3 regions of the Tatumella terrea genome follow, and region 1 is predicted to be linked to each of the others. Evidence: riboswitches for the same ligand, from Rfam matches in the RefSeq annotation. Region 1 holds a riboswitch; each other region holds the start of a gene.
The links. A riboswitch is a leader RNA that binds a small molecule or an ion and turns the genes downstream of it on or off. The one in region 1 is predicted to bind thiamine pyrophosphate.

Region 2: it holds a riboswitch for thiamine pyrophosphate, as region 1 does, so the genes downstream of both, thiB (thiamine ABC transporter substrate binding subunit) here and thiC (phosphomethylpyrimidine synthase ThiC) in region 1, are expected to answer to the same signal.
Region 3: it holds a riboswitch for thiamine pyrophosphate, as region 1 does, so the genes downstream of both, thiD (bifunctional hydroxymethylpyrimidine kinase/phosphomethylpyrimidine kinase) here and thiC (phosphomethylpyrimidine synthase ThiC) in region 1, are expected to answer to the same signal.

The regions. Positions count from the first base shown of each region.
Region 1 is NZ_BAAAFX010000003.1:14,562-24,588, reverse strand. Features, by position in the region: gene purD (phosphoribosylamine--glycine ligase) at 1-330, shown strand, start outside; gene ABD035_RS02280 (DUF1481 domain-containing protein) at 400-1,062, opposite strand; gene hupA (nucleoid-associated protein HU-alpha) at 1,242-1,514, opposite strand; gene ABD035_RS02270 (YjaG family protein) at 1,704-2,294, opposite strand; gene nfi (deoxyribonuclease V) at 2,357-3,025, opposite strand; gene hemE (uroporphyrinogen decarboxylase) at 3,028-4,092, opposite strand; gene nudC (NAD(+) diphosphatase) at 4,177-4,950, opposite strand; TPP riboswitch at 5,188-5,288, shown strand; gene thiC (phosphomethylpyrimidine synthase ThiC) at 5,376-7,301, shown strand; gene thiE (thiamine phosphate synthase) at 7,298-7,948, shown strand; gene ABD035_RS02240 (HesA/MoeB/ThiF family protein) at 7,938-8,693, shown strand; gene thiS (sulfur carrier protein ThiS) at 8,683-8,883, shown strand; gene ABD035_RS02230 (thiazole synthase) at 8,886-9,671, shown strand; gene thiH (2-iminoacetate synthase ThiH) at 9,664-10,027, shown strand, end outside.
Region 2 is NZ_BAAAFX010000002.1:350,413-360,439, reverse strand. Features, by position in the region: gene leuB (3-isopropylmalate dehydrogenase) at 1-568, shown strand, start outside; gene leuC (3-isopropylmalate dehydratase large subunit) at 571-1,971, shown strand; gene leuD (3-isopropylmalate dehydratase small subunit) at 1,982-2,587, shown strand; gene ABD035_RS01650 (MFS transporter) at 2,641-3,828, opposite strand; TPP riboswitch at 4,088-4,179, shown strand; gene thiB (thiamine ABC transporter substrate binding subunit) at 4,224-5,210, shown strand; gene thiP (thiamine/thiamine pyrophosphate ABC transporter permease ThiP) at 5,186-6,796, shown strand; gene thiQ (thiamine ABC transporter ATP-binding protein ThiQ) at 6,780-7,484, shown strand; gene ABD035_RS01630 (DedA family protein) at 7,461-8,225, opposite strand; gene ABD035_RS01625 (DNA polymerase II) at 8,394-10,027, shown strand, end outside.
Region 3 is NZ_BAAAFX010000010.1:327,650-337,676, forward strand. Features, by position in the region: gene ABD035_RS06635 (amidase) at 1-123, opposite strand, end outside; gene ABD035_RS06640 (MFS transporter) at 152-1,459, opposite strand; gene ABD035_RS06645 (LysR family transcriptional regulator) at 1,905-2,819, shown strand; partial or broken gene ABD035_RS17640 (DUF943 family protein) at 3,103-3,566, opposite strand; gene ABD035_RS17645 (DUF3289 family protein) at 3,583-3,672, opposite strand; gene ABD035_RS06660 (hypothetical protein) at 4,191-4,388, shown strand; gene thiD (bifunctional hydroxymethylpyrimidine kinase/phosphomethylpyrimidine kinase) at 4,558-5,358, opposite strand; TPP riboswitch at 5,529-5,641, opposite strand; gene ABD035_RS06670 (NlpC/P60 family protein) at 6,208-6,756, shown strand; partial or broken gene idnD (L-idonate 5-dehydrogenase) at 7,061-8,091, shown strand; gene ABD035_RS06680 (gluconate:H+ symporter) at 8,196-9,515, shown strand; gene ABD035_RS06685 (lactonase family protein) at 9,682-10,027, opposite strand, start outside.

The DNA.
Region 1 (10,027 bases):
CTGGATCAACAGGAATCTCAGTGGGATCCCCGCCCGGCATTAGGTGTTGTACTGGCCGCCGGCGGATACCCTGAAAAATACCGTAAAGGAGATGTCATTTCAGGTCTGGAGGCAGCCACCTCGCCTGACGGCAAAGTCTTCCACGCCGGCACCACCTTACAGGGCGAAGATGTTGTCACTAATGGCGGCCGGGTGTTATGTGTCACCGGTCTGGGGGATGATATCGCCGCGGCTCAGAAGCAGGCCTATGCACTGGCAAAAGCCATTTCGTGGGAAGGTTGCTTCTGTCGAACAGATATTGGTTACCGGGCGATTAACCGCCAGAAGTAACCCGGGGGAATACTCCACAAAAGGCAGACTCCGGTCTGCCTTTTTTATTCCCTTGCTGGCGGAAGGTTCTCAGAGATCAGAAGAGGCCGGCGCCTGGAGACAGAGATTTTCTGTGGTCGCTTTCAGCAGCTGAACCCCCTCAGGTGCCCGCAACCAGGCAATATAGATCGGCGCTCCTGCAGATTGTCTCTGCTCGCGAGAGATCATCTGTACAGAATACGCATCCAGACCTGCCGATATTGTCTGATGGTGGCAGGTCGTCACACGATTATTGCCCTCCCAGGTCCCCTGTATCAGGGTGACTCTGCCTGCCTGCAGGCCATCGCTTATTTGTAATAACCGTCGCGCATCGAACCGGTAGAGTTCGATATCATCCTGACTTACGCTTTCACGCTGACGGGCGAGTTGCCGCTGCATAAAGCTGACATTCCCCTGATTATCAAATCGTAAAGTCACATCATCGGGCGAGGTACCACTGAGATGTCGTTTAATCATCAGTAACTGCCCATTTTGCCAATGATAGTCAGATTGTTCGGTCACTGTGCGATCGAAGGGACTATAAAGTGTGCGAATAGTAATATCCGGCGGCGTATTTTTTCGCCAGATACGGACCACACCCCGGTCAGCAAGATAACCCGAGGCCGTAAATGCCGGCATTTTTTGCGCAGACTGGCATCCGGTGAGCAGTAGCAGGGTCAGGCACAGGAGACGTCCCCGTCCGGAAGAAAACATCATATCTCCTTAATGCTGAATACAGTCAGTGAGATAAGCAGGACAGATTAGGGTAAAGAGGAAGTAATGTCAGGGCGATTGGCGGAATAAACAGTGCCCCGGCATTGATAAAATAAACAAAAGAGGCGGTCTGACCACCTCTTCTGTTAACTAAATATCAGTGCAGCTGAGATGAACGCTTATTTTACTGCGTCTTTCAGAGCTTTGCCGGAAACGAACGCAGGCACGTTAGCAGCAGCAATTTTGATCTCTTTACCCGTTTGTGGGTTACGACCGGTACGCTCTGCACGGTGGTTGACTTTAAAAGTACCGAAACCAACCAGCTGAACTGCATCACCTTCTTTCAGAGACTCAGTGATCGCAGCCAGAGTAGATTCCAGTGCTGTTTTAGCCTGGGTTTTAGACAGGTCCGCTTTTTCCGCGATCACATCAATCAGTTGAGTCTTGTTCATAAGTTATCCTTAAAGTGTATTTATCGCCTGCTAAGCAACGAGTGCGAGTGAAAAGCCTATCTTCCGACACCCTTCAGCCTGCACACACCGATAGCCACAATTTTTAGCCCCCCAAATGTAGACCAGACAGGGGGCGGATGTGAAGCCTTCAGGTGAGCTAAATCAGGTCTGAAGTCACGTTTTATCGTCTTACTGGTTAAAACTTATACCGATGTTACTGATTCCGGCTTCCCGCAGGTCAGCACGTAACCCTTTAATCAGCTCTAAATCACGTTCTTCACAATCAGCCAGCAACCTGAATATTTCCCACTGCAGGTCCCATTCATCAATCACCGCCTGATTTTCTCTCAGTTCTTCATCCGTCATCTCACGGCCAGCCTGGGTCATTTCCAGCATAGCAACGGTCGTCACAGAGGTTTCACTGACCTGGATTGCATACGCGAGGCTTTCGCCACTCAGCATGGCATGCAGGAGTTCACTCAGGGCCACACAGGCATCAATCGCCGGGTAGACACCATAAAAGTCAAACGCATCACCATCCGGGATCGCCTCTTCCAGCTTCTCCAGCTGAGAATCAAAATTCACTTTGGCATCTTTAACTACCAGCGTTTCCCAGACCAGGTCGAGAATACGGCGATAGATATGCGCATCAGCAAACTCAGTCTGCTGGCAGAAGGCCTGGTAATTCGGATACATACGCTCACACAGACAGGCCATGAAAGTCACATGCTTCCAGCTTTCCAGCTTTTCCAGGCGTAAATGGATTGGGTTACGTAACATGACGGGTACTCGTTATCAATTAGCTGCCGAAAGTGTAACGCAAAAGCGATCTTTTCACAGCGTTATTGTCTGTTCAGATAACGCCGGAAGCCCTTTCGTTGAGATGCGACGGCATCCGCCAGACGGGTAGGTTCAGGTAAACGGTAACCACGCAGACACTGGCGGGTCCAGTACAATGCCATATCATCGCTCACACGGTGTCCGGCCGAAATGAATAATGGATTACACCGGACTTTACTGCGTAATACCCAGCCTGTCTGCTGCTGATAGATTAAAGGCTGGCAGTCCCCGGGGGTGGCAGACGGCACCTGATAATCACCACATAAACGTCGTTTAGCCACACCTATCACCGGAATATCGACGGTCACCCCAAAATGACTGGCTATGCCTAATCCACGTGGATGGGCAACGCCATGTCCATCAATAAACATTAACTCCGGGCGGTACGTGAGTTGCTGCCAGGCAGCCAGTAACGCGGGACATTCACGAAAAGAGAGGTAACCCGGAACATAAGGCAACGTCACGGGGACGCGGGCAACGCGATGCTCTGCCATCTCCAGCGACGGCCAATGCAAAATCACAATCGCCGCCCGGGCCACAGTACCGTTATCTTCAAAACCGGTATCTCCCCCGGCAATAAACCGGGGGACAAAGTCAGGGCTCAGGCCTTCGCGTACCACCTGTGCGGCCAGCAATTGCTGTTCTGCTTTCAGTAACGCGAAGTCAGCCATGATTATTTGTGGTAAGCCGCAGAAAGACGGTGAACTGCCTCAACAAATGCACCGGCATGTTCCGGGGGAACATCCTGATGGATGCCGTGTCCCAGGTTAAAGACATGTCCGTCGCCCTGACCGAACCCTTCCAGGATGGAAGAGACTTCCTGCTCTATACGTGCAGGCGAGCCATAGAGTACGGATGGATCCATATTTCCCTGCAGAGCAACACGGTGCCCCACCCGCTCACGGGCATGACCAATATCGGTGGTCCAGTCCAGACCAATGGCATCACAGCCGGTATCGGCTATCTGTTCGAGCCACTGGCCTCCGCCCTTAGTGAACAGAGTCACAGGGACACGACGACCTTCATTCTCGTGCAATAATCCGTCGACAATTTTATGCATGTAATACAGCGAGAAGTTACGGTAGTCGCGGCCGGTTAATACTCCGCCCCAGGTATCGAAAATCATGACCGATTGTGCACCGGCGCGGATCTGGGCATTCAGATACAGGATGACGCTTTCAGCCAGCTTATCCAGCATCGCATGTAATATGGACGGGTCGCTGTACATCATTTTCTTGATTTTAGTGAAGGCCTTGCTGCTCCCCCCTTCCACCATATAAGTCGCCAGCGTCCATGGACTACCGGAGAAACCAATCAGCGGAACTTCACCTTGCAGGTTTTTACGGATGGTCCGCACAGCGTTCATCACATACTGCAGTTCCTGCTCCGGATCCGGGACAGGTAATTTTTTAACATCGGCAGCGCAAGTGATGGGTGAAGAAAAACGTGGTCCTTCGCCCGTTTCGAAATACAAACCTAACCCCATCGCATCGGGGATAGTCAGAATATCGGAAAAAAGGATGGCAGCATCCAGGGGATAACGACGAAGTGGCTGCAGTGTCACTTCACAGGCCAGCTCAGCATTTTTGCACAGTGACATGAAGTCTCCGGCCTCTGCGCGTGTCGCTTTATATTCAGGTAAATAGCGCCCTGCCTGACGCATCATCCATACCGGCGTCACATCCGTAGGCTGACGCAGTAACGCGCGCAGATAACGGTCGTTTTTTAATTCACTCATAATCAGGCTCTCTCGAAGTCAGGTGCATAGTATATACACAAACTTCTCTGTGTTTTAACCAGCCCCCGGGTCTTCACAGGTCAGTTATTCATTTTCACTACGGCAAAGCGCAATAGTGTCTTCAATCAGGCGTCGGGCAATGGTTCCCGGAGGGGGGAGCAAAGGCAGCGCATCATAACGATACCAGCCGGCATCCTGCAGTTCTTTAGGGTCAATACGCAGTTCGCCACTGTCGTAATCTGCCAGGAAGGCCATCATCAGTGACTGAGGAAAAGGCCAGGGCTGTGAAGCGACATAACGCAGGTTTTTAACCCTGATATTACTCTCTTCCATCACCTCCCGGGCCACCGTCTGCTCCAGCGTTTCACCCACTTCAGTAAAGCCTGCCAGTGCGGTATAGACGCCGTTGCGGCTGCGGACATGGTTTGCTAACAGGATTTTATCCTGCCGGCGAATGGCGACAATGATGCAGGGTGCAATTTGCGGATAATACCGTTCATGACAACGGCCACACAGACAGGCAAATTCGCTGCGGCTAAGGTGCATTTCCGACCCGCAGTAACCACAATACCGGTGTGACCTGTAAAATTCTGACAACTGGACCGCACGTCCGGCCATACGGAACAAACCGCTCTCTTCACCCAGTAATTGTCTTAATGACACCATCTCCTGAGCGCGGGTTTCACGCACCAGCCATACCGGTTCCCCCTGCCACTCTCCTGTCTGCAATGCGAGGCAACCTATCAATGCAAACTCTTCTGCGCTTCCGTGCGGGAGTGTCCCTTGTGGCAGCCACAGCTTGTTTTGCTGACTAATGACCCACCACCCCCGGTCATTCCGGGTGATTTCACGTTCCATCACATCATTACCTTAATTTTTATTGATGATTCACGGCAATTTCAGAGCATGGACTCATAGTAGCACCCGCACACTGAATGTCGCTGAATTCCCGGGGGATATATTTTTTAAATTGTGCGGTATCAGGGCGTTCCGCCCTTACGTTGAGCAGGGACTTGTACTTCATGATGAAGCACTCTATGCTGACTCATGTGAATTTTCACAGCCTCCGTCATGACGTACTGACTGCGGAGGCCTGATATCTTGTCGGAGTGCCCCCCGGGGCTGAGACCGTTAATTCGGGATCCGCGGAACCTGATCAGGTTAGTACCTGCGAAGGGAACAAGAGTACAGTCCAGTCTGAAACTGCCGTCAGGGCAGGATCAATCTGTCACTCCTTCCGGACTCCGGACAAGCGTATTTCTTTTTTTACAGGAAATAGAGCTATGTCTGAACCATTATCACGGCGTGAAAAACGCGAACAAGCAAAAAACTTCATCAATTCCCTGAGCAGTGAGTTTTTCCCGGCCTCGGAACGCCGGTGGATCACCGGGTCCCGGCCGGATATCCGGGTGCCTGTGCGTGCCATCCTGCTCAGCCCGACACAGATCGGGGGAACACCGGACAACCCGGTCATGGAAGAAAATGAGCCCATCCCTGTCTATGACACTTCCGGCCCTTTCGGCGATAACACCACGGTTCCGGATATCCATCAGGGTATCCGTAAGCTCCGCCAGCTCTGGATTGATGAACGACAGGACTCTGAGCCCCTCCCTTCCACCAGCTCCTCCTATACCCGGCAACGACTGGCGGATGAAAGCCTGGACTCATTACGTTTTCAGCATCTTCCGAAACCCCGTAAGGCGAAAAAAGGCCGTTGTGTGACGCAACTGCATTATGCGCGTCAGGGGATTATCACCCCGGAAATGGAATTTATCGCATTGCGGGAAAATATGGGAAGGGAACAGATCACCCGCCCGGAACTCCTTCAGCAGCACCCCGGCAAGCATTTTTTTGACCCTCTTCCGGCATCCATTACTCCTGAATTTGTCCGCCAGGAAGTGGCCGCCGGGCGGGCGATTATTCCCGCGAATATTAATCATCCGGAATCTGAACCGATGATTATCGGCCGGAATTTTCTGGTAAAAATTAATGCCAATATTGGTAATTCTGCCGTGACATCCTCTATCGAGGAAGAAGTCGAAAAACTGGTCTGGGCGACCCGCTGGGGCGCAGATACCCTGATGGACCTCTCTACCGGGCGAAATATTCACGAAACACGTGAATGGATCCTGCGGAACAGCCCGATCCCTGTCGGCACGGTCCCCATTTATCAGGCACTCGAAAAAGTGAATGGTGTCGCGGAAGATTTAAACTGGTCCGTGTTCCGCGACACATTACTGGAACAGGCCGAACAGGGCGTTGATTATTTCACTATCCACGCCGGCGTATTGCTTCGCTATGTGCCGATGACCGCCAAACGGCTGACGGGGATTGTTTCCCGCGGCGGCTCCATTATGGCGAAGTGGTGTCTCTCACATCATCAGGAGAACTTCCTGTACCGGCATTTTCGTGAGATTTGTGAGATTTGTGCCAGCTACGATATTGCACTGTCACTGGGTGACGGGCTGCGCCCCGGGTCTATTCAGGATGCGAATGATGAAGCACAATTTGCGGAACTGCATACGCTGGGGGAACTGACAAAAGTTGCCCACGAATACGATGTTCAGGTGATGATTGAAGGCCCGGGACACGTGCCGATGCATATGATCCAACGCAATATGACCGAACAGCTGGAACATTGCCACGAAGCCCCGTTTTATACCCTGGGACCACTGACCACCGATATCGCCCCGGGCTATGATCACTTCACCTCCGGGATCGGCGCCGCCATGATAGGCTGGTTCGGCTGTGCCATGCTGTGTTACGTCACCCCGAAAGAACATCTCGGTCTGCCGGATAAAGAAGATGTTAAACAAGGGCTGATTGCCTACAAAATTGCCGCCCACGCCGCGGACCTGGCAAAAGGACATCCCGGCGCACAAATTCGTGATAACGCGATGTCTAAAGCACGGTTTGAGTTTCGCTGGGAAGACCAGTTCCACCTGGCGCTGGATCCCGAAACCGCCCGCAGTTATCACGATCAGACGCTGCCGCAGGAATCCGGAAAAGTCGCCCATTTCTGTTCGATGTGCGGACCAAAGTTCTGTTCCATGAAGATAAGCCAGGAAGTCCGTGACTTTGCCAGTAAAAACCCGGCCACGGAGGTCGTGATCGATGAGGGTATGCTGGAGATGTCCCGGCGCTTCCGGGAAAAAGGCAGCGAGATTTATACCCCGGTCCTCCCTGCCCGGAGAGGAGCCAAGGCATGACTCAGCGATTTCCTCCCGTCCCCCGGTATTGTGGTTTGTATGCCATCGTCGATAGTAGAGAGTGGATAGAAAACCTGCTGAATGCCGGGGTGATGACCCTGCAGCTAAGAATGAAACAAGGCAGTGCTGCAGAGAAAGAACAGGCCATCATCGACAGTATCCGTCTTGCCCGCGAGTTCGGGGCCCGGTTATTTATTAATGATGAATGGCAACTGGCCATAAAACACAGGGCTTATGGCGTTCATCTCGGTCAGGAAGATCTGCAGACCGCCGGTTTATCTGCCATCCATCAGGCAGGGCTTCGTCTGGGCGTCTCTACCCATAATACGGCCGAAATTGACAGGGTATTACCGCTTCACCCTTCCTATATCGCGCTGGGGCATATTTTCCCCACCACCACGAAAGAAATGCCCACCTCCCCTCAGGGCCTGACCAACCTGCGTCGCCATGTCCTCAGGCTTTCCGGGATCCCTACCGTGGCGATTGGCGGGATTTCGCTGGACAGAGCCGGTGAGGTGCTGGCAACCGGCGTCGGCAGTATCGCCGTGGTCAGCGCTATTACCCGGGCTGCAGACTGGCGGGAGGCGGTACGGCAGTTACAACAGAAAGTCAGTGATGCCCGGGAGGTAACCGCAGATGCTGGATGATAAAAGTTTTATGCGCTACAGCCGGCAACTGTTACTGGAAGAGATCGGGCCGGAAGGTCAGCAGAAGCTGAGTGACGCCCGTATTCTTATTGTCGGGCTGGGGGGGCTGGGCTCACCCGCCGCGTTATATCTCGCGGCGGCGGGGGCCGGTACACTGCTGCTGGCTGATGATGATGATCTGCATATCAGCAATCTGCAACGGCAGATCCTCTACCGCTCATCAGATACCGGTAGCAATAAAGCAGAACTGGCCGCGGCGGCACTTCGCGCCTTAAACCCATCCATCACACTCCATGCAATCACTACCCGCATTCCTCTTTCTGCCGGGGAGGAACTGCCTGTCCGGCCGACACTGGTGCTTGATTGTTCGGATAACCTGTCGACCCGCCACTGGCTCAATGCCTGGTGCTTCAGCCGCAACCTTCCACTGATCACCGCCAGTGCGGTCGGTTTTCACGGACAATTACTGGTGCTGACACCCCCCTGGCAGCACGGATGTTACCAGTGTCTGTGGCCCGACTCCCGTGAACCCGAACGTAACTGCCGCAATAGCGGTATCGCAGGACCGGTTACCGGGGTGATGGGCAGCTTACAAGCCCTGGAGGCCATAAAGTGGATCTGCTCAGGACGGAATTCCCTGGCAGGTCAGCTGATACTGTTTGATGGCCTGGTATTGCAGTGGCGTAAGCTGCAGCTCACCCCGGAGAGAAACTGCCCGATTTGTGGAGCCCGTCATGGAAATTAAAGTGAACGATAACGTCATTTCTGTGGAACCTTCCTGCCCGGTGAGCCGGTTACTGAACACTCTATCGGTGACGGTACAGGGAACCGCCCTCGCCGTGAATGAGCGCATCATTCCGGCCAGTGAATGGTCTGACTACCGCTTGCAGGAAAATGATGATGTCGTGATATTTCAGGTCATCGCAGGAGGTTAATTATGTTGAAAATAGCGGATAAAACATTCAGTTCCCGGCTGCTGACCGGGACCGGTAAGTTTGCTTCACCGGAACTAATGCTGGCCGCGCTTCGCGCCTCCGGCTCACAGCTGGCGACCCTGGCGATGAAACGGATCGATTTCGGTGACCACAGCGATGCCATCCTTGAACCCCTGCGGCGTTCGGGCGTGATGTTGCTGCCGAATACCTCCGGCGCCAAAACGGCCGGTGAAGCGGTGTTCGCCGCCCGGCTGGCCAGGGAAGCCCTGGGGACACACTGGGTCAAACTTGAAATCCATCCGGACAGCCGTTACCTGTTACCTGATCCGATAGAAACACTGAAAGCGGCTGAGCAGCTGGTCCGTGAAGGGTTTACTGTTTTACCTTATTGTGGTGCGGACCCTGTGTTATGTAAACGACTCGCAGAGGCAGGCTGTGCAGCGGTCATGCCGCTCGGCGCACCTATCGGCAGTAACCGGGGCCTGCTGAGCCGCGATTTTTTGCACATCATTATCGAGCAGGCCACCGTTCCGGTCATTATCGATGCCGGTATCGGCGTGCCTTCAGATGCCTGTGAAGCGATGGAATATGGTGCCGATGCCGTGCTGGTGAATACCGCCATTGCGACGGCCAGCGATCCGGTTTCTGCGGCGCGGGCTTTCGCTCTGGCCATTGAGGCAGGTTATCTGTCCGGGGGACAGGCCGCCACCAGCACACAGGCGAAGGCCAGTAGCCCGTTGACCGCATTCCTGGATACAGACAACACGGAGGCAGCGGCCCATGTCTGATTTCGCCGACTACTGGCAAACGCTGGACCAGAACGCATTACGTTTGCAGATTGACAGTCAGCGCCCGGCGGATGTTGAACGGGCATTAACCTGTCATCAGCCCGGGATCACCGGACTGATGGCCTTGCTTTCACCCGCGGCTGAACAGTATCTGGAGCCGCTGGCAGAAAAAGCTCTGCAGTTAACCCGCCAGCGTTTTGGTAATACCGTGAATTTTTTTGCGCCGCTGTATTTGTCTAACCTGTGTGCCAATGATTGTACTTACTGCGGTTTTTCAATGAGTAACCGTATCCGCCGTAAGACGCTGGATAGCCGTGAGATTGGCCTGGAGTGTGATGCGTTACGGCAGCTGGGCT
Region 2 (10,027 bases), on a different contig from region 1:
TGCCCGACTGGCTTTCGAATCTGCGGCGAAACGCCGTAAAAAAGTCACCTCGGTCGATAAATCCAACGTCCTGCAATCGTCCATCCTGTGGCGTGAAACCGTGACAGAAATCGCCAAAGAGTACCCGGAGATTGAACTGGAACATATCTACATCGATAACGCGACAATGCAGTTGATTAAAGATCCGTCGCAGTTTGATGTGCTGTTATGTTCAAACCTGTTTGGTGACATTCTGTCGGATGAATGTGCCATGATCACCGGCTCGATGGGGATGCTGCCCTCCGCCAGCCTGAATGAGCAAGGCTTTGGCCTGTACGAACCGGCAGGCGGTTCCGCACCGGATATCGCGGGACAAAATATCGCTAACCCGGTGGCACAGATTTTATCACTGGCGCTGCTGTTACGTTACAGCCTGAACGCCGGCGAAGCCGCAGACAGTATTGAGCAGGCCGTTAACCAGGCACTGGAAGCAGGCTACCGGACACGCGATCTGGCCGGTCAGGGGCCTTCTGTCAGTACCGATGAAATGGGTGACATCATTGCCCGCTTTATCACCGGAGAAAAATAAAAATGAGCAAGACCTTATACCAGAAGTTATTTGATGCACATGTCGTTTATGAAGCCCCTAATGAAACACCGTTACTGTATATCGACCGTCACCTGGTCCATGAAGTGACCTCTCCGCAGGCATTTGATGGCCTGCGTGCACAGGGACGCCCGCTGCGTCAGCCTTCAAAAACCTTCGCCACCATGGATCACAACGTCTCTACGGAGACCCGTGATATTAATGCTTCCGGTGAGATGGCGCGTATTCAGATGCAGGAGTTAATTAAAAACTGCGAAGAGTTCGGCGTACAGTTATATGACCTGAATCATCCCTTCCAGGGCATTGTGCATGTCATCGGCCCTGAGCAGGGTATGACGCTGCCGGGGATGACCATTGTCTGTGGTGACTCCCATACCGCCACCCACGGCGCATTCGGGTCGCTGGCCTTTGGTATCGGTACCTCAGAGGTGGAACATGTTATGGCCACCCAGACCCTGAAACAGGGTCGTGCTAAAACCATGAAAATTGAAGTGACCGGCGATGCTGCGCCGGGGATCACCGCAAAAGACATCGTGCTGGCCGTGATCGGTAAAACCGGCAGTGCCGGCGGTACCGGGCATGTCGTCGAGTTCTGTGGTCCGGCGATCGAAGCCCTGAGCATGGAAGGCAGGATGACCCTGTGTAACATGGCGATCGAAATGGGCGCCAAAGCAGGCCTGGTCGCCCCGGATGAAACTACCTTTACTTACCTGAAAGGCCGTCAGTTCTCGCCGAAAGGTGAAAAATGGGAACAGGCGGTGGCTTACTGGCAGGGTCTGAAATCGGACAGCGATGCCGTTTTTGACGCGGTCGTCACCCTGGATGCCGCAGACATTGCCCCTCAGGTCACCTGGGGAACCAACCCGGGCCAGGTCATTGCCATTAACCAGCCGATTCCGGCACCGGAATCCTTTAGTGACCCGGTCGAGCGCGCTTCCGCTGAAAAAGCACTGGCTTATATGGGGCTGGATGCGGGCGTCAGACTGACCGACGTTGCCATTGATAAAGTCTTTATCGGTTCCTGTACTAACTCACGTATTGAAGATTTGCGGGCAGCCGCCGCGATCGCGAAGGGACGTAAGGTCGCTCCGGGGATCGTTGCCATGGTGGTTCCGGGCTCCGGTCCGGTGAAAGCCCAGGCAGAAGAAGAAGGCCTGGACAAAATATTTATCGATGCCGGGTTTGAATGGCGTCTGCCTGGCTGTTCCATGTGTCTGGCGATGAATAATGACCGTCTGAATGCCGGTGAGCGTTGTGCCTCTACCAGCAACCGTAACTTCGAAGGGCGTCAGGGCCGTGGCGGACGTACCCACCTGGTCAGCCCGGCCATGGCTGCTGCAGCTGCCGTCACCGGCCGCTTCGCCGATATTCGTGAACTGAATTAAGGAAGACTTTATGGCCAGTAAATTTACCCAACATACCGGTATTGTTGCCCCGCTGGATGCGGCTAACGTCGATACCGATGCCATTATTCCTAAGCAATTTTTGCAGAAAGTGACCCGTACCGGTTTCGGGCAGCATCTGTTTAATGACTGGCGTTTTCTGGATGATGCCGGTCAGGTGCCTAACCCGGAGTTTGTACTGAATAAACCTGAGTTTAAAGGTGCCAGCATTCTGCTGGCCCGTGAAAACTTTGGTTGCGGATCGTCACGCGAACATGCCCCCTGGGCACTGACCGATTTTGGATTCCGTGTGGTGATCGCGCCTTCTTTCGCCGATATTTTTTACGGAAACAGCTTCAATAACCAGCTGCTGCCGGTCACCCTGACCGAGACTGAAGTGGACGAGTTGTTCCGTCTGGTGAAAGCAGAACCGGGCATCGAATTTGTCGTAGATCTGGAGAAACTGGTGATCTCTGCCGGTGACAACGTCTATCCGTTTACCCTGGACAGCTTCCGCCGGCATTGCATGATCAATGGACTGGACAGCATCGGTCTGACCTTGCAGCATGAGGAGGCTATCTCCTCGTACGAATCTGCACAGCCTGCTTTCCTGCGTTAAGTCGCACTGAGCCACAGTTTTAGCACTTCCCCCTCCCCTCCGGAGGGGGGAAATCAGCCCTGAACAGGCTCTTTCACCCGCCAGATCAGTACCAGCGCCAGCAGCATCAGCCCCGATGCCAGCCCGTAAATGGCCCGATGCCCCAGCCAGTCACTGAGAATTCCCTGCAATAATCCGGCAAAAATCATCCCGGTCGACACCGAGTTGGTAAACATCGTCGTCGCGGCACCCGCTTTACCCGGCATCAGATCCTGGAACCAGAGCATGACCAGGCCGGCAACGATGCCGATAAAGATGGCATTTAATAACTGTAATACCAGCATCGCTCCGCGGGTGGGAAACATCAGCATGCCCGGATAAAACAGTACCCCGGCCATCACCGCCAGCAGCACCAGAGGACGTTTACCTACCCGTTTGGCCAGTAATCCGGCCAGCAGCATGATCGGGATCTCCAGCCCGGCCGCCGTTCCCATAAAGACCCCGGCCATTTTCTCCGGCATCCCGAGGGTTTGACTGATATAGAGCGGCATATCGATGATATACATCAGATTACAGATCCACATCAGGACCGAGGCGATAAACAGGCGACGAACATGGCTGTTTTTCCAGCCGGTCACCGCGCTGCGGGCAATATCCGCCGGGGGAAAGACTTTCGGTACCGAGGGCAGAGTAAAGCGGATAAACCCCAGTGCCAGTAAAAATAAAGCGGCCGCCACCAGATAGAGCACAATAAAGCCATAATTCAGGGCCAGTGCAAAAGAAATCGGCGGGCCGATCACCCATGCCAGCGACATCTGCGCGCGCATCAGCGAACTGAACATCACCACCTCACGGGAAGTGTGATCCGCATATTCCCGGGCGAGGGCAAAAATCTGCGGCATCACGACCGTGGAAAAGGCTGACAGTATCAGTCCGAGCGTGATCAGTACCCAGTAACTGCGGGTAAAGGCAAAGACGATCGCGTTGCCAAGCGCCATCAGGCAGCAAAGCATCAGTAAGTTGCGCCGGTCGCCCTGTTTATCCGATCGCCGGGCCAGCAGGAAGCTGACAATAATTCCTGTCACCGCATTGACCGTAAAAAATGCACCGACCATAAACGGTTTGGCATGCAGTTCATGGCTGAGAAACAGGCTCAGCGTCGGTGCCTGCAAGGCTCCGGCAATACTGACAAAAAAGGTGACCAGCATAAAAAAGATAAACACGGTATTGCCTTTTGCAGGCAACCTTTCAGGGGTTTCCATAAAAATATCCGGATAAGATGAGACAACATTGCGTTAAGACACGGGACAGCGTGACCTGAGGTCCGGTGGATAATCTACACCGGAATGGCCCTGTGTACCGCAGAATATCGTGAATAAACTGGGACGATAACAAAATTCTGCGGTTTCCGGCGAGCAGGTAACAGGCACCGTCTGCTGAAAACCGTGGACGTCATCGTGACCGCGCCTCCCCACGCTTCACGCCGGGCTTCCCCCGCCCTGCAGAATTACATAGAATAAGCCGTTCTCAACGGGGTGCATGTGAATGCTGAGAGATACCCGTCGAACCTGATCCGGTTAATACCGGCGTAGGGATTTGAGAGTCAGCCCCCTCAGATCCTTTGCGCCTTGCTAAATAATGCCTCAAGGAGCGCAAAGTGTTAAAAAAAATCCTGCCCGTTTTACTGGTTGTCTGCACCCCGGCGCTGGCCGCCAAACCGGTGCTGACCGTTTATACCTATGACTCTTTTTCATCAGACTGGGGCCCCGGACCGGCGGTAAAAAAAGCCTTTGAAGCCAGTTGTGGCTGCGAGCTTAAATATGTCGCGCTGGGTGATGGCGTGGCTCTGCTCAACCGCCTGCGCATGGAAGGCCGCCACAGTAAAGCCGATGTGGTTATCGGACTCGACAATAACCTGATGGATTCCGCAGAAAAAACCGGACTGTTCGCCCCGTCAGACGTCAGCACCGATCAGCTTACCGTGCCGGGTGGCTGGACCAGCAAAACATTCGTGCCTTATGACTATGGCTACTTTGCCTTTGTCTATAATAAAAAAACGCTGAAGAACCCGCCCACCAGCCTGAAACAGCTGGTTGAAAGCCCTGAAAAATGGCGCGTCATCTATGAAGATCCGCGCACCAGCACCCCGGGGCTGGGCCTGCTGCTATGGATGCAAAAGGTCTATGGCGATAACGCCCCTGCCGCCTGGAAGAAACTGGCGGCGAAAACCGTCACCGTCACCCGTGGCTGGAGTGAAGCCTACAGCCTGTTCCTGAAAGGGGAAAGCGACCTGGTCCTCAGTTACACCACGTCGCCGGCGTACCATATCATCGAAGAACATAAAACGAATTACGCCGCCGCAGACTTCAGTGAAGGCCATTATATGGAAGTGGAAGTTGCCGCACGCCTGAAGAACAGCCCGCAACCCGCATTGGCAAAAGAGTTTATGCAATTTGTCACCGGTCCGGCCTTCCAGAAAACCTTGCCGGAAGGCAACTGGATGTATCCGGTCATAAAAATGCCATTACCTGCCGGTTATCAGTCACTGGTGGTGCCAAAAACGGCCCTGCAATATTCCCCTGCGCAGGTCGCTGAGCACCGTGAAGCCTGGGTGGATGCGTGGCAAAATGCAGTGAGTCAGTAATGCCCCGCTGGCTTATTCCCGGGCTGCTTGCAGCCCTGTTAAGTTGCTGTGTCGCGCTGCTCGCACTGGCAAGCCTGTTCTTCAATGCTCCGCAGGTACGCTGGCTGAATCTGCTTTCCGACCCTTACCTGTGGCACGTCGTCCGCTTCTCGTTTGAACAGGCGACGCTTTCCACGGCCCTCTCCGTTCTGCTGGCCCTACCGGTAGCCAGAGCACTCTATCGTCGTCGCTTCCCGGGACGACGCTGGTTACTTCGCCTGTGTGCTATGACGCTGGTATTACCGGTACTGGTTGCAGTGTTTGGCATTATTAGTGTCTATGGACGTGACGGCTGGCTGGCGCAGGCTTGTGCCTGGCTGGGCCTGCGCTATACCTTTTCGCTTTACGGGCTGCCAGGCATCTTACTGGCCCATGTCTTTTTTAATCTGCCTATGGCGGCCCGGCTTCTGTTACAGACCTTTGAACAGATCCCGGCCGAACAACGTCAGCTGGCCGCTCAGCTTAATATGCAGGGGCTGAATCTGTTCCGCTGGCTGGAGTGGCCCTGGCTTAAGCGCCAGTTGTTGCCGGTGGCCGCACTGATTTTTATGCTCTGTTTTTCAAGCTTTGCCATTGTCCTTGCGCTGGGGGGCGGCCCCCGCGCCACCACGCTTGAACTGGCAATCTATCAGGCCCTGAGTTATGACTTCGACCCGGCAAAAGCGGCAATACTGGCACTGGTTCAGTTAGGTTTTTGTCTGACACTGGTCGTGATCAGTCTGCGGCTGAATACGGTGCTGACCGGTAACACCTCTCTGATGTCCCCCTGGCGCGCCCCGGAACAGCGGTGGCTGGCACGGTTGTCTGACAGTGCCTGGATCCTGCTGGCCCTGATATTACTGGTTCCCCCGGTGCTGGCGGTGATCATTAATGGTATTAACGGCGATATACTTCCCTCACTGCAACAACCCGTGCTCTGGCAGGCCACGCTGACCTCCGTCAGTATTGCCTTGCGGGCCGGTTTACTGGCCACGGTCCTGACCGTTATGCTGCTGTGGAGCAGCCGTGAACTTCGTTTACGTGAGCAACTGTTTCCCGCCAGAGTGCTGGAAACCAGTGGTATGCTGATCCTGGCGATGCCGGGTATTGTGCTGGCCAGCGGCTTCTTTATGTTTTTTAATGCCACTACAGGCATCCCCGACTCACCCGCATCGATCATTATTGTCACCAATGCCCTGATGGCGATGCCCTACGCCATAAAGATCCTGGATAATCCGATGCGGGATATCGCCCGCAACTACAGCTGGCTGTGCATGTCCCTGGATGTTACCGGCTGGCGGCGACTCCGGTTGGTCGAGTACCCGGCATTAAAACGCCCTCTGGCTCAGGCACTGGCCTTTGCCAGTGTCCTCTCGGTCGGCGATTTCGGGGTTATTTCTCTGTTCGGTAACGATGATTTCCGGACGTTACCGTTTTATCTGTATCAGCAGATAGGAGCCTACCGGCAGCAACAGGGAGCCATCACCGCCTTAGTACTGCTGCTGGTATGTTTTATTCTTTTCTCACTGATTGAAAAAATAGCAGGAACCCATGCTGACACTGAATGACCTGAGCTACCGCTATCAGTCCCGGACACTGAGCTTTACTTTGCAGGCCGCGAAAGGCGAACGGCTTGCCATCCTCGGGCCAAGCGGTGCCGGAAAAAGTACGCTACTGAGCCTGATTGCGGGGTTTTTGCCGGTCACCGGAGGAGAGTTATGGATAGACGGCAAAGCCTGTACCGGCCTGCCGCCGGCTGAACGTCCGGTCTCAATGCTGTTTCAGGAAAATAATCTGTTTGCGCATCTGAATGTACAGCAGAATCTCGGGTTAGGTCTGCACCCCGGTCTGCGCCTGACTCCACCACAGAAAAAGCAGATCAGTGATATTCTCCTGCAGGCAGGACTGGACGGGTTAGCAGACCGTTTGCCGGGGCAGTTGTCCGGCGGCCAGCGTCAGCGGGTAGCGCTGGCCCGTTGTTTGTTACGCCAGCGCCCTTTGTTACTGCTGGACGAGCCGTTTTCTGCCCTGGACCCGCACCTGCGGCAGGAAATGATCACCCTGACGGATCAGCTCTGTCGTGAACATACGATCACCCTGTTAATGGTCACCCACCATCAGGATGATATCCGCCGGATTGCGGACCGGGCCATTGTTATCCGTGACGGACATGTCGCCCGGGAGGTCGATGCCCCTGGCGACGCAGTGATCCCGGGCTTTACCCCCCCGGGATCAGGCAATAAAGACACGCCATAACAGATGACGGAACCCCGGCATCATCGGATGGAACTGAAGTGCGACAAATCCGCCAATCGCCAGAATAATCAGTAACGGGGCCAGCCAGTGCAGACGTTTTGTCGTTAAAAATCCGCTCACGGGTTTTTTACTTTTGATAGCGCGGCCCCACCGCCAGCCAGACCACGCCGCCAGCCAGATCATCACCGCTTCCGCCAGTAACAGCCACTTAAAATCGCTGCTCTGTGCGGTATGCGGTGCATCAATCGCCACACCGGCCAGGATGCCCGGTAACAGATACACCGGCGGCCATAGCAGACAACCGGCAATATTCGGTGGCAGAAATTTTTTCACCGGCAGTTCCAGCATTCCTGCCAGCATCGGGATCAGCGGACGGGTCGGACCGACAAAACGACCGATCAGGAGGGTGGCAATACTGTGCTCGTTGAGGGCATGCTCGGTTTTATCCAGCAATTTCCGGTATTTTTGCAGGTACTTCCAGCGATGCAGCGGACCTTTGAAACGCCAGCCAATATAAAAGGAAATCCAGTCTCCCAGCAGGCACCCGATGAATCCGGCCCCCCAGGCAGGATACAGCCCGATCTTGCCACTGCCGATCAACGCTCCCAGGCTCGCCATCATTACGGTGCCGGGCAGGACTAACCCGACCAGGGCCAGTGACTCAAAAAAAGTCACTACCGCGACCGCAAACAGGGCCCACTCCAGCGATTGGGTAAGCAGATGTTGGATCCAGACTTCCATAAAGATTCCTCAAGTAAACAGAGCCTGGATTGTCCTGAGCAAGCCCGGGAACGTCAAGCTAAGTGTTCGGTTAAATACAAACAGATACAAAACATCCCTGCCCCTTGCGTCTCTCCGGGCTCCCTGCCCCCTGTGCTATACTGAAGACTCTGCAACACCGGAGTCTTTGTGAACAATCCTCAAGCTGGTTTTTTATTAACCCGTCACTGGCGGGATACCCCCCGGGGCATCGAACTTTATTTCTGGCTGGCCACCGATTCCGGGCCGGTAAAAGTGCGCGTGCCGGCTCAGCAGGCGGTTGCCTTTATACCACAGTCCGCTTGCGAAAAAGCCCGGGGATTGCTGTCGCGGGAAAAAGCGTTCCGGCTGAGTCCGCTGCAATTGCTCGACTTCCATCGGCAGCCACAGGCCGGCCTGTATTGTTCGCAATATCGTCAACTGCAACGGTTTGAAAAATTGTTACGGGAAAATGCCATTCCGGTGGCTGAAGCCGATATCCGTCCACCGGACCGCTACCTGATGGAACGCTTTATTATGGCGCCGGTCTGGTTCAGTGGTGTGGCCCGTGACGGTCTGATCGATGAGGCACGGCTCAAACCTCACCCGGACTATCGTCCGTCCCTGACCTGGATGTCTCTCGATATCGAAACCAACGAGCATGGCGAGTTGTACTGCATCGGTATTGAGGGCTGTGGTGAACGGCGGGTGATAATGCTCGGCCCCCCGACGCCCGGTGGACAGACAGTGGATTTCACCCTGGAGTATGTCCCTACCCGCAGGGAACTGCTGGAGAGGCTGAACCAGTGGTTCACCGACCACGATCCGGATGTCATTATCGGCTGGAATGTGATCCAGTTCGATTTACGCGTTTTACAAAAACAGGCTGACCGGTATCAGATCCCTCTGCTGGCCGGACGCGGCGGCGTCCCCCTTGAGTGGCGGGAACATGGTTTTAAACCCGGCACCTATATTGCTCAGGCGGCCGGCCGGCTGATCATTGATGGTATTGAGGCACTCAAATCGGCCTTTATGAATTTCGATTCCTTTAGTCTGGAGAATGTCTCACAAACGCTGTTTGGCGAGGGCAAATTTATTGATGAGCCGGGCAACCGGATGGCGGAGATCAATCAACGTTTTGCCACCGATAAACCGGCCCTGGCGCGTTATAACCTGCGGGACTGCGAGCTTGTCACGCGGATCTTCCTCCATACCCGCCTGATGCCCTTCCTGCTGGAACGCAGCAGTGTGAACGGGCTGCAGGCCGATCGTCACGGCGGGTCCGTCGCCTCTTTCAGCCACCTCTATATTCCGCGGATGCATCGGGCCGGTTATGTCGCGCCCAATACCGGTGAAGTTGCTCCGGCCGCCAGCCCCGGCGGGTATGTGATGGACTCAAGCCCGGGATTATATGACTCCGTGCTGGTGCTGGACTATAAGAGTCTGTACCCCTCCATCATCAAAACCTTTCTGATCGATCCGGTCGGACTGGTGGAAGGCATGGCGCACCCTGCGGATGACACTTCGATGCCCGGTTTTCTGGATGCCCGTTTCTCACGGCAGACCTTCTGCCTGCCGGATATCGTCGGGCAGATCTGGCAAAGCCGTGAACAGGCAAAACGGCAGAATAATCAGCCACTCTCCCAGGCGCTGAAAATCATTATGAATGCGTTTTACGGTGTGCTGGGAACCCCTTCCTGCCGGTTCTTTGATCCGCGGCTGGCCTCCTCCATCACCCTGCGCGGTCACGAAATTATGCAAAAGACCCGTGATTTTATTGAACAACAGGGATACCGCGTGATTTA
Region 3 (10,027 bases), on a different contig from region 1:
TTCTGTCGCCAGCTTTGCCTGACCGGCAATTTCTGCAGCGGTGACTTCACCGTGTTTAATTAAGTCTGCCAGTGCTGTGGCATCACATGTCGCCCATTCATCCCAGGTCATCACTTGTTTCATTGATAGCTTCCTTCTGCCTTTGGCCGGTTCAGGTGTTTAATGTCAGCATGGCTGTGCGGGGGGCCTTCACTTTGAGTAATGCCGCGGAAAGAATACACACCAGGTTAGCCGCGATCAGGTAATATCCGGGAGACACCGGGTTGCCGGTAGCCTTGATTATCCATGAAAAAACGAACTGTGCCGTTCCGCCAAATAATGTAATCCCGAAGGCATAGGCAATCGAAAATCCGGTCGAGCGAATAGATTTAGGGAAATTCTCGCACAGGGTGACTAATACCCCGGAACCACTGATACATTGCAGCGCCGAAAACAGGACAATGACGGCGAAAAAAACATATTCATTCCGGTAGGTAGTAATAATTTCCAGGCCTGGCATAAATAAAATCAGCAGAATAATACGCGGTGCAATAATAGTGATTTTACGGCCGTAACGATCGGCCATCCAGCCGCCAGCCAGGGAGAAGAGCACGACGCAAATACCAATCAGGATCGTAGAACTCATGGCGATACCGGAAGAAAAATGAAGGTCATTCATGGCATAGGTTGTCATATAAATCAGGAAGTACTGAGTGATGGTACTGCCTGACAACATGAAAATTCCGGAGATAATCAAACCACGATGCTGAGTAAAGACATCAGTTAATAAATAGCGGGTATTCTTTTTGACCGCTTCCGCTTTATTTTCTAAGGTATCATGGAGGTTACGACGGATATAAATCGCGACCGGAAGGATCGTCAGCCCAAAAATAAACGGGATACGCCAGCCCCAGTCGGCTAACTGTGATGGTGTTAATGTCCGCGTCAGAAGATAACCAATTAATCCGGCCGTTATCCCGGCCATACCCTGCGCAACAATCTGCCAGCTCGCATAAAATGCCCGTTTTCCCGCGGGTGCCGATTCCAGAATATAGGTCGTCGCCGGTCCTGCTTCGCCTCCCCAGGCCAGCCCCTGTATCATACGAACGATGACCAGTAATACGGGGGCAGCCAGACCTATACTTTGATAAGAGGGAAGGAATGCCATACCTCCGGTTCCCAGCGCCATCAGTATCATGGTTAAAAACATTGCCGGTTTACGACCCGCTCTGTCGGCATAACTGCCGATAAATATTGCCCCCAGAGGGCGGACGATAAAACCTATACCGAAGACGGCGACGGATAATAAGAGACTGATAACAGGGCTATGTGAAGGGAAAAAAGCGTTGCCGATCAAAACAGCAAACGTTGCGTAGGCACTGAAGTCAAAAAACTCGACCGCTGCACCTAATGTCACCGCGAAAACTTCATTACGGGAGGGTCTTTTTTCCCGGGGATCAGTGTTGGTAGTTATCGACATTATTTTATACTCCCGCAGTAGTGATCGGTCGCCGGCTCTGACTGGCTGGCACAAAATGCTGTTTCAGCAAATGTTGAGGTGATACTGATTTAACGTGATAAAACTCCCGGCAGGCGAATTATCCGAAATATTTAATGAGAAAAAAGATATAACAAACCCGTTATGGATTAACCAGTATAAATATCTGTGCACAGTACAAACAAAATCTGGACACTCTTTATCAGGTTAATTTCTTATGACCTGTCGTGACATAAATAATGTTTAAAGAGGGGGTCAATCACTGCCTGCGATGAATTGTCGCGCAACTTAGCGTTTTTATTAACGTCACTGCGCAGAGTCTTATTTTAAAACGAGGCAATGATGATTCATAAGTAAATGCAATTTGAAACTCTGCCGGGAATGTATTATCAACGAGTCAGCTCAGGAAAAATATCACGGAGAGTGAATGCAGCTCAGGGCATTAAGGTATTTCAATCAGGTAGCACAATCTTCCTCTCTGCGGGATGCGGCTGAAAAACTGTTTGTGACGCCTACCGCTGTCACCCGGCAGATTGAACTGCTTGAGCATTACTATGGTGCCTCGCTGATTGAGCGAAGTCCGCGCGGTATTCGTCTTACGGCGGAAGGAGAGCACCTGGCCCTCGCCGTACAGTCCTGTCTGCGTGAACTGGAGGGGGTGAAAGATAAAATATCCTCGGCTCAGAGTCAGGTCTCTGGCAAGGTAAGAATTTCCTGTGCAGAAAGCCTGATATCATCACTGATTATCCCCGCCATCGAATGTTTTCGTCTCAGACATCCTGATGTCAGGTTCGAAATTGATATCGGCAGTGCCCCCCGGGTCGCGGAAGCATTGGTTGGCGACAGGGCCGATGTCGCCGTCAGCTTTTATATGCCAGCGCTCTCCGGACTGAATGTCACCCACAGTTGCTCAGTGCAGCATCAGGTATTGATGTCGCCCACTCATCCTTTATCCGGGTCTTCCGGTCTGACACTGAGAGAGATCGCCGGTTTTCCGATAGCCGCTCCGGCCAGCGGATTCGCCGTCAGGCAATCGCTGGAAACCGCCGCTAAACGCGAGGGTATTCTTCTGGATATACGTTTTGTCACGTCTTCCATAGAAATTCAGAAGCAACTTTGCAGACAGGGGCTGGCACTGATTATCTTACCGAAGATGACGCTGGCAGAAAAAGAACCGCCGGAAGATTTAGTGGCCATTCCGCTTAATGACCCCCTGATGGGAATTGTACGCATCGATCTGGGGTTACCGGCTCAGCGAACGTTAAGCCGTGCAGTAAAGTTATTCCATGAAACCCTGGGGCAATATATTGAAGCGCAGCTCAGTCCGGCGCTAACATGCTGACGAAGCCGACTCGCCGATGCTCCCTCCCGCCACAGAGGCTCTGTATCAGCAGGATCACTGAGGTCACAGGGCCGTCACCTTCGCACAGAGTGCACGGCCATTGTATGCCATCGCCAGTAATTACCGCAGGGTCAGTCGAAAGCATTCAGGCGCGGTCCGTTGCTGACCGGACTGACGATAATGAAAAATGGCTTATCCCCGGCGGGCATGACCGGTGCTTTCCTGCCGGACTCAGATTGCTTAAGGCACAGGATGTTGTCTTCTTTCCGGGGGGCTGGATAGCTCAGGTTTTCTCTTTTGTGATTTCTCCGTTTTCAGTCATATGATAGACACTCCCACGGGCGATAAATATTATATTTCCGTTGCGGCCTGTTTGTACGGAGAAGACTCTGTTTTTATCTATACAGTTTTCAGGCGGAACCTTATCTTTAAAGCACAGTCTGTCATATTTCCCTTCCTGTTTATAACCGTCGCCAAACAACCAGAATGTCAGATAGAAAGAACCGTCTTTATCCGGGTGGGGAAGGTGATATTTTTTTCGATGTCGTTTTTATTTTCCAGCCACCAGGTTATTTTCCCCTGATCGGTATACGGAAATTTTTTGACCAGGATATCACTGAAGCCGCTGCTTCTGTGATGGATGGCGACGATCTCTGCCGGACGTAATACGACCCGGAGCGTGCAGGCCAGTAACAGGAAAACGACGAAAGTAAGAACCAGTAATATTATCTTATTTTTAAATGTCATCACGGGACCCGGAAATTTATATAACAGAATTCATCTGTGTGATAAAGGGTTTAAAACCGAACGCTTTATACCGCTGGAGGACAAAACCAACCTGAAAAAGCAGCAGCTGGCTGTGTGTTCAAAGTAAAATCATACCAGAAGGTCAGGAGACTTACCCGGGGTGTTTTAACCGGAGGGTTTTCATAGTTAATAAAGTGTGTTAATGATTTTTTAATCAGATGGATAATGCATCGCGTAGATATCCGGATTTTATTCTTAGGATTTTCAGCATTTTTCAGTGCTGATGTTTTTTACATTATTTATAAAAAACACCGGTGTTATATGAAAATTATTTCATGATTCACCAGGCGTTTTTAATAAGAGGTGCGACCTTTTATATTGAAGTGATTGAAATATTCTTATGCCCATAAAAAGACGATTGGCTGTTTCTATTCCTGTCCGGGTATTAAACCTGTCTCTGACGATAAAATATATTTTTATTTATCACGGGGATCCTCATTCAGGTGAGGGGGCATTATAAAATTAGGGTAATATCTGATGCTGTCTTGCCCTGAGTGTTCCTGCTGTTCAGCGTTTTATCGTGAACAGAATCAATACTATTGCACGTCCGGAGGATAATCTCTGGTGAATCGCGAAAAGACTGATGAATACAGGGCGTTGATTGTGAATAATCTGCCCGCGGTCACTACATCAGGGATGACTGTGGATTACTCAGATGAAGAGGTGCTGCAGGACACCATTGAATGGGAAGATATCGCTGACTTAATCGGCGCCCTGTCAGCTATGTCAGCTCAGTCGGGGCTAAATTTGAAACTTTCCTGAGAGGTCATTATTTCCCCCGGAAACCTGAAGTTTTTTTATAAAAGTCCCGCGGACAAAACACCATTAACTTTAAGCCTGTTGACTGATTCGGCGAAAGCCGGGCATGGCTTTACCGCTAAGCCCTTTACTGAAGATAACCGCTTTGGGGTGAGTTCCGATCGTGGCGCATTCACACCGCGATATCACGGCCAATAAAATGGTTTATCGGGCCATGACCCTGTCCGTGTTGCGGCGCGGTCAGGATAGCCTGATGAACAAAATATTTTGCCCGCGCAACGCACTCCGGAAGCGGCAGGCCCCTGGCGAGCAATGCACACAGGGCGGCAGAGAAACTGCAGCCGGTTCCGTGCGTATGCGGGGTCTGAATTCGGGGGGAGGTGAGCCAGCCCTCATCCTGCGGACTGCAGAAAAAGTCTGCGGCATCGTCTTCCTCACTGTGCCCTCCTTTCAGCACGACACTGAAGGCACCCATCCTGCATAGCTCGCGTGCAGCCTTCACCCTCCGTTCACGGCTTTGCAGTGGGTAACCCACCAGTGCTTCGGCTTCCGGAATATTCGGCGTGATCACACAGGCCTGTGGCAGCAATAAACGGCGCAGACTGTCGAGGGCGCTTTCCTGCAACAGCGGCGTTCCGCCTTTCGCCACCATCACCGGATCAATGATTAATCCGGGCAGCCGGTGTTGTTTAATCTTTTCTGCGACACAAGCAATAATATCGCTGTCCGCCAGCATGCCTGTTTTCACCGCTGACAGGGTAAAATCCATAGCGACGGCATCGATCTGAGCGGCAATCAGAGACAGCGGCATGACCTGAACCGCCCGGACGCCCAGCGTATTCTGTGCTGTGACAGCCGTAATCGCCGTGGTACCGAATACCCCGAATTCCTGCATTGTCTTAATATCTGCCTGAATGCCTGCACCCCCGCCACTGTCAGAGCCTGCGATGGTTAATGCCTGTGGATGTGTCATGCTGCCTCCCTGAGTCCTGTGGTCTTATCTGCACACAGAGTAAAATGCTGCACCCGAAAGGGCAGACATCGGTAGTTAAGAGGGGAGCCTGACAGGGATAGCACGGGCATGTACGTCCGCGGCCGGCAGGAAAGACAGAGAAAAGAAGGCATTACCGCAACCTTTGCGGACAGGTCATTCGTTCGTCTTCCTACGCCAGTATCAACCGGATCAGGTTCTAAGGGTCGCTATACCTTGCTGATAGCCTCTCAGTCTCTCTGGCGAGACTCCCCCGACATATCCGTTATTAAAGGGGGAGAGGGCGGTGAATGTCAATATTACGCAGGTCCGGGTTGAACAGCGCTGGAGCAACGGTGATGAAGAGGAGGGATCCTGTGACGTTAACGGCGTCTGTTCCTGAGATTGTGTGTACAGGCTGAATTTATCACCCGCCACACCCACACCCACACCCAAACCCAAACCCGGACCCGGACCCGGACCTACCACAATACCGGCGGTCTGTTATTGCACGCACGCGATGGGGCACGGTTCAGTCATGGTGTAATTTCGTGGCAGTGATCGTGTGGTCAGCCATATGTGCTCATCCATTCCACGACTGCGGGCAGCGGAAAAGCGTGCAGCCGCCCGCCAGACGGTTCAATGCTGAATCTGTCAGTGACTGGGGGTGCAGAGAAACTACTGTGTTACGGGATGGTAATTTTTACCCAAATCTCTGCATTTCAGGATTAACTAATGTAAAGCTGTGTAAATATCCCGAAGAAGCCGTCTTTTCGGGGGGGATCTGTTTATATCCTGCAATTTTTTGAGGTATATATTTCAGACCCTCGGCTGAATTGAGAAAATTACACGATGACTCCCCCTGCCACCCGTAAAATTCTGACCTGCCTGTTACTGATGACCCTTGCGGGGTGTTCTTCCCATTCCCGTAATACCGAAGACAAGGGGGAAACTCTCGCTCAGGAAAATCAGCAATCGGATCTGATTAACGTTCTCGCTGCGCTGCACGACCAGATGCATTCCTGGGAAGGGACGAAATATCAGTGGGGCGGCACTCAGCTCACCGGCGTCGATTGTTCGGGCTTTGTCTGGCGAACCTTAAAAGACCGTTTCAACATCCCGATGGACCGGGTCACCACCAAACAATTGATCCATATGGGGGAACCGGTGGATCAGGCCCATTTACTGCCGGGCGATTTAGTCTTCTTCCGCATCAGAAATGAACTGCATGTCGGCTTTTACGATACTAATCGTCAGTTCCTGCATGCCTCCGTCAGCCGCGGTGTTATGCGGTCATCGCTGAATAATCCTTACTGGAAATCGGTCTACCTGGAAGCCAGACGTTTACCGCGTGAATATAACGCACAGATTACCTTTAATACTTCGAAAGGGGTTGGCTGAGCCCTCGCTTAGCGCGGTGCGTTGTAAGAGGCCCCGCCGGAAAGGCTCTGCATGACGACACTATTCGCCCCCGGCATTGCGTTTATCCATACATTATCTTTTCTGCACGGATTTCACTCTGTTGCGGTAATCCGCAGCGCACTGCATTCCCTGTCTCCCGCCCCTGCCCGCAAAGTGTTACGCGGCTCACGTTACGGGTAACAATGTCCTCTGAAACATTCTCTTAATCGATATACATCACAGATTTAACATCCAAATGCCGTTCTGATAAGCGCCTGCATCTGTGCGTTTTAAGAGGACGATTATGAGTACCCTTACAGACTCTTGCATGATCAATGGCAAACATCAGGTTGAGGTCGTGAGCAAAGACGTCAGCTATCAGGGACAGGGTACCCTGGTACGCATTACCCGTGGCGGGATCTGTGGTTCGGATCTGCACTATTACCAGCACGGTAAAGTCGGTAATTTCGAGGTCAGAATGCCGATGGTGCTCGGTCATGAAGTGGTGGGCTATGTGGTGAAAAGCGATGACCCGTCCTTACAGGCAGGGCAGAAAGTCGCGATTAATCCGGCGGCCTCCTGCGGGGAGTGTAAATATTGCCGTTCCGGCGAAGATAACCAGTGTACCGGCATGCGCTTTTTTGGCAGTGCCATGTATTACCCGCATGTGGATGGCGGCTTCAGCCAGTATAAAGTGGTGGAAACCCGTCAGTGTGTCCCCTTTGAGGCCGGGGCCGACGAGAAGGTGATGGTGTTTGCCGAACCGCTGGCAGTATGTATTCATGCCACCCATCAGGCCGGCGAGTTGCAGGGCAAAAAGTGTTTATTTCCGGTGTCGGGCCGATAGGTTGCCTGATTGCCGCCGCGGTCAGGGCCAGAGGGGCCGCAGAGGTGGTCTGTACGGATGTCAGTGAACGATCACTGGCAATGGCGGAAGCGATGGGGGCAACCACGACGATAGAGGCGGCCAGGGGGGATTTTTCCCCTTATCTGGCGGAGAAAGGGTATTTCGATGTCTCCTTCGAAGCCTCCGGTCATCCTTCCTCCCTGAACCGTTGTCTGGAGGTGACCCGGGCGAAAGGAACTCTTGTGCAGGTAGGGATGGGCGGCAATATCCCGGAATTTCCGATCATGCAGCTGATTTCCAAAGAGATCGTCTTAACCGGTTCTTTCCGTTTTACCACCGAATTCGCGACCGCAGTGGAATGGCTGGGCAAGGGGGTGATCGATCCGCTGCCTCTGTTCAGCGGGGAATATGACTATCATGAGATCGACGCTGCGCTGAATTTCGCGGGCGATAAGCAAAAGGCAGCAAAAGTGCAGTTGACGTTCTAAGTCCGTCATCTGAGGCTCGGGGCTTATCTGCAAAAACCCCGCCTCAGGCAACGGGATGGCGATATTACCGGGTGGTTTACACCGTGTTTTCAGAGGGCTGCATTATGCCGATTACTATAATAGCGCTGGGAGTCGTACTCCTGCTGGTACTGATGATTGTCTTTAAAGCCAATGGCTTTATCGCATTAGTTTTCGTCTCTGCCGTGGTGGGGATTGCGGAAGGTATGACGCCGCTGGCGGTTATCGCATCCATACAGAAGGGGATCGGCGGTACGCTGGGCAGTCTGGCGATGATACTGGGCTTCGGTGCCATGCTGGGCAAACTGGTGTCAGATACCGGGGCCGCCCAGCGGGTGGCAACCACGCTGATCAATGCCTTTGGTAAACAGCGGGTGCAATGGGCGCTGATGGTGACCGGCCTGATCGTCGGCCTGGCCATGTTCTATGAAATCGGCTTTGTTCTGCTGTTACCGCTGGTCTTTACGGTGGTAGCAGCGGCCGGAATGCCACTGTTATATGTCGGTGTGCCTATGGTAGCCGCGCTTTCTGTGACGCACTGCTTTCTGCCGCCGCATCCGGGGCCGACGGCTATCGCCACTATTTTCGGGGCTAACCTCGGGACGACACTGCTATACGGAATAGTGATCACTATTCCGACAGTGATCATCGCCGGGCCGTTGTTCTCCCGGTTCCTGAAAAACTTCGAAAAAGAACCGCCGGAAGGGCTATATAACCCGAAAATCTTCGCTGAGCATGAAATGCCGGGCTTCGGGATCAGTATTTTTGCGGCCATTATTCCGGTGATCCTGATGGCAGTGGCGGCGGTGTTCGAACTGACCCTGCCGAAAGAGAATACAGTACGGCAGTTTTTTGAATTTATCGGTAACCCTGCCGTGGCTCTGTTTATCTCGGTAGTGATCGCCGTCTTTACCCTGGGGCTGCGCAACGGGCGTAAAGCGGAAGATGTGATGGAGATGTGCAGTTCGTCGATTGCCTCCATCGCCATGATTGTTTTTATTATCGCCGGCGGCGGGGCATTTAAGCAGGTGCTGGTCGACAGCGGTGTCGGGGAATACATTGCCGGTATGATGAAAGGCTCCTCCCTGTCTCCTCTGCTGATGTGCTGGACGGTGGCTGCCATGCTGCGTGTCGCGCTGGGTTCCGCGACCGTGGCGGCGATCACCACCGCAGGGATTGTCACGCCGATTATCGCAGTAACACATGCGGATCCGGCGCTGATGGTGCTGGCGGTCGGGTCAGGCAGTGTCATTGCCTCTCATGTGAATGATCCCGGGTTCTGGTTATTCAAAGGGTATTTTAATCTGAGTGTGACCGAAACGCTGAGAACCTGGACGGTGATGGAAACGCTGATCTCTGTGCTGGGGCTGGCCGGTGTGCTGATCCTGGATACGATTATCTACTGACCGGTGTGAAACCGGCGGCTCTGCTGCCGGAAAGGACTGCGGGTTGGGTCAAAAAAAGGCGGGGGCACATTACAGGACGTGCTCCCGCCGGTTTGTCAGCGGTTCATCCAGGCCCGGGATAGCGGGCTATCCGGACCTCAGGATGATTTTCTGAGACGTGAGATCCTCAGGGTAAGAATTTAACGTCTGTCGGGCTGCCGATCTGTACGCTGATCCCGGTATATTTCAGTGAGCCGTCCTTCGCATCACGATAGAGTTCCACCACATTGTTGGAATAGACATTGGCGACCAGCATATATTGCCCGCTCTTATCAAAGGCAAAAGCACGGGGTTCAATGCCCCCGGCAAGGTAGGCTTTGCCTTCCCCCAGCTTCCCTGTCTTTTTATCGACCGGGAAGGCCACTATCTCATTACGGTTCCGGCGGTTACCGGCATACAGGAACTTGCCGTCCGGGCTGAACAGAATACCTGCTCCGCTCTTATCTTCTTCTGACTGGCTGCCGGTCAGGTTC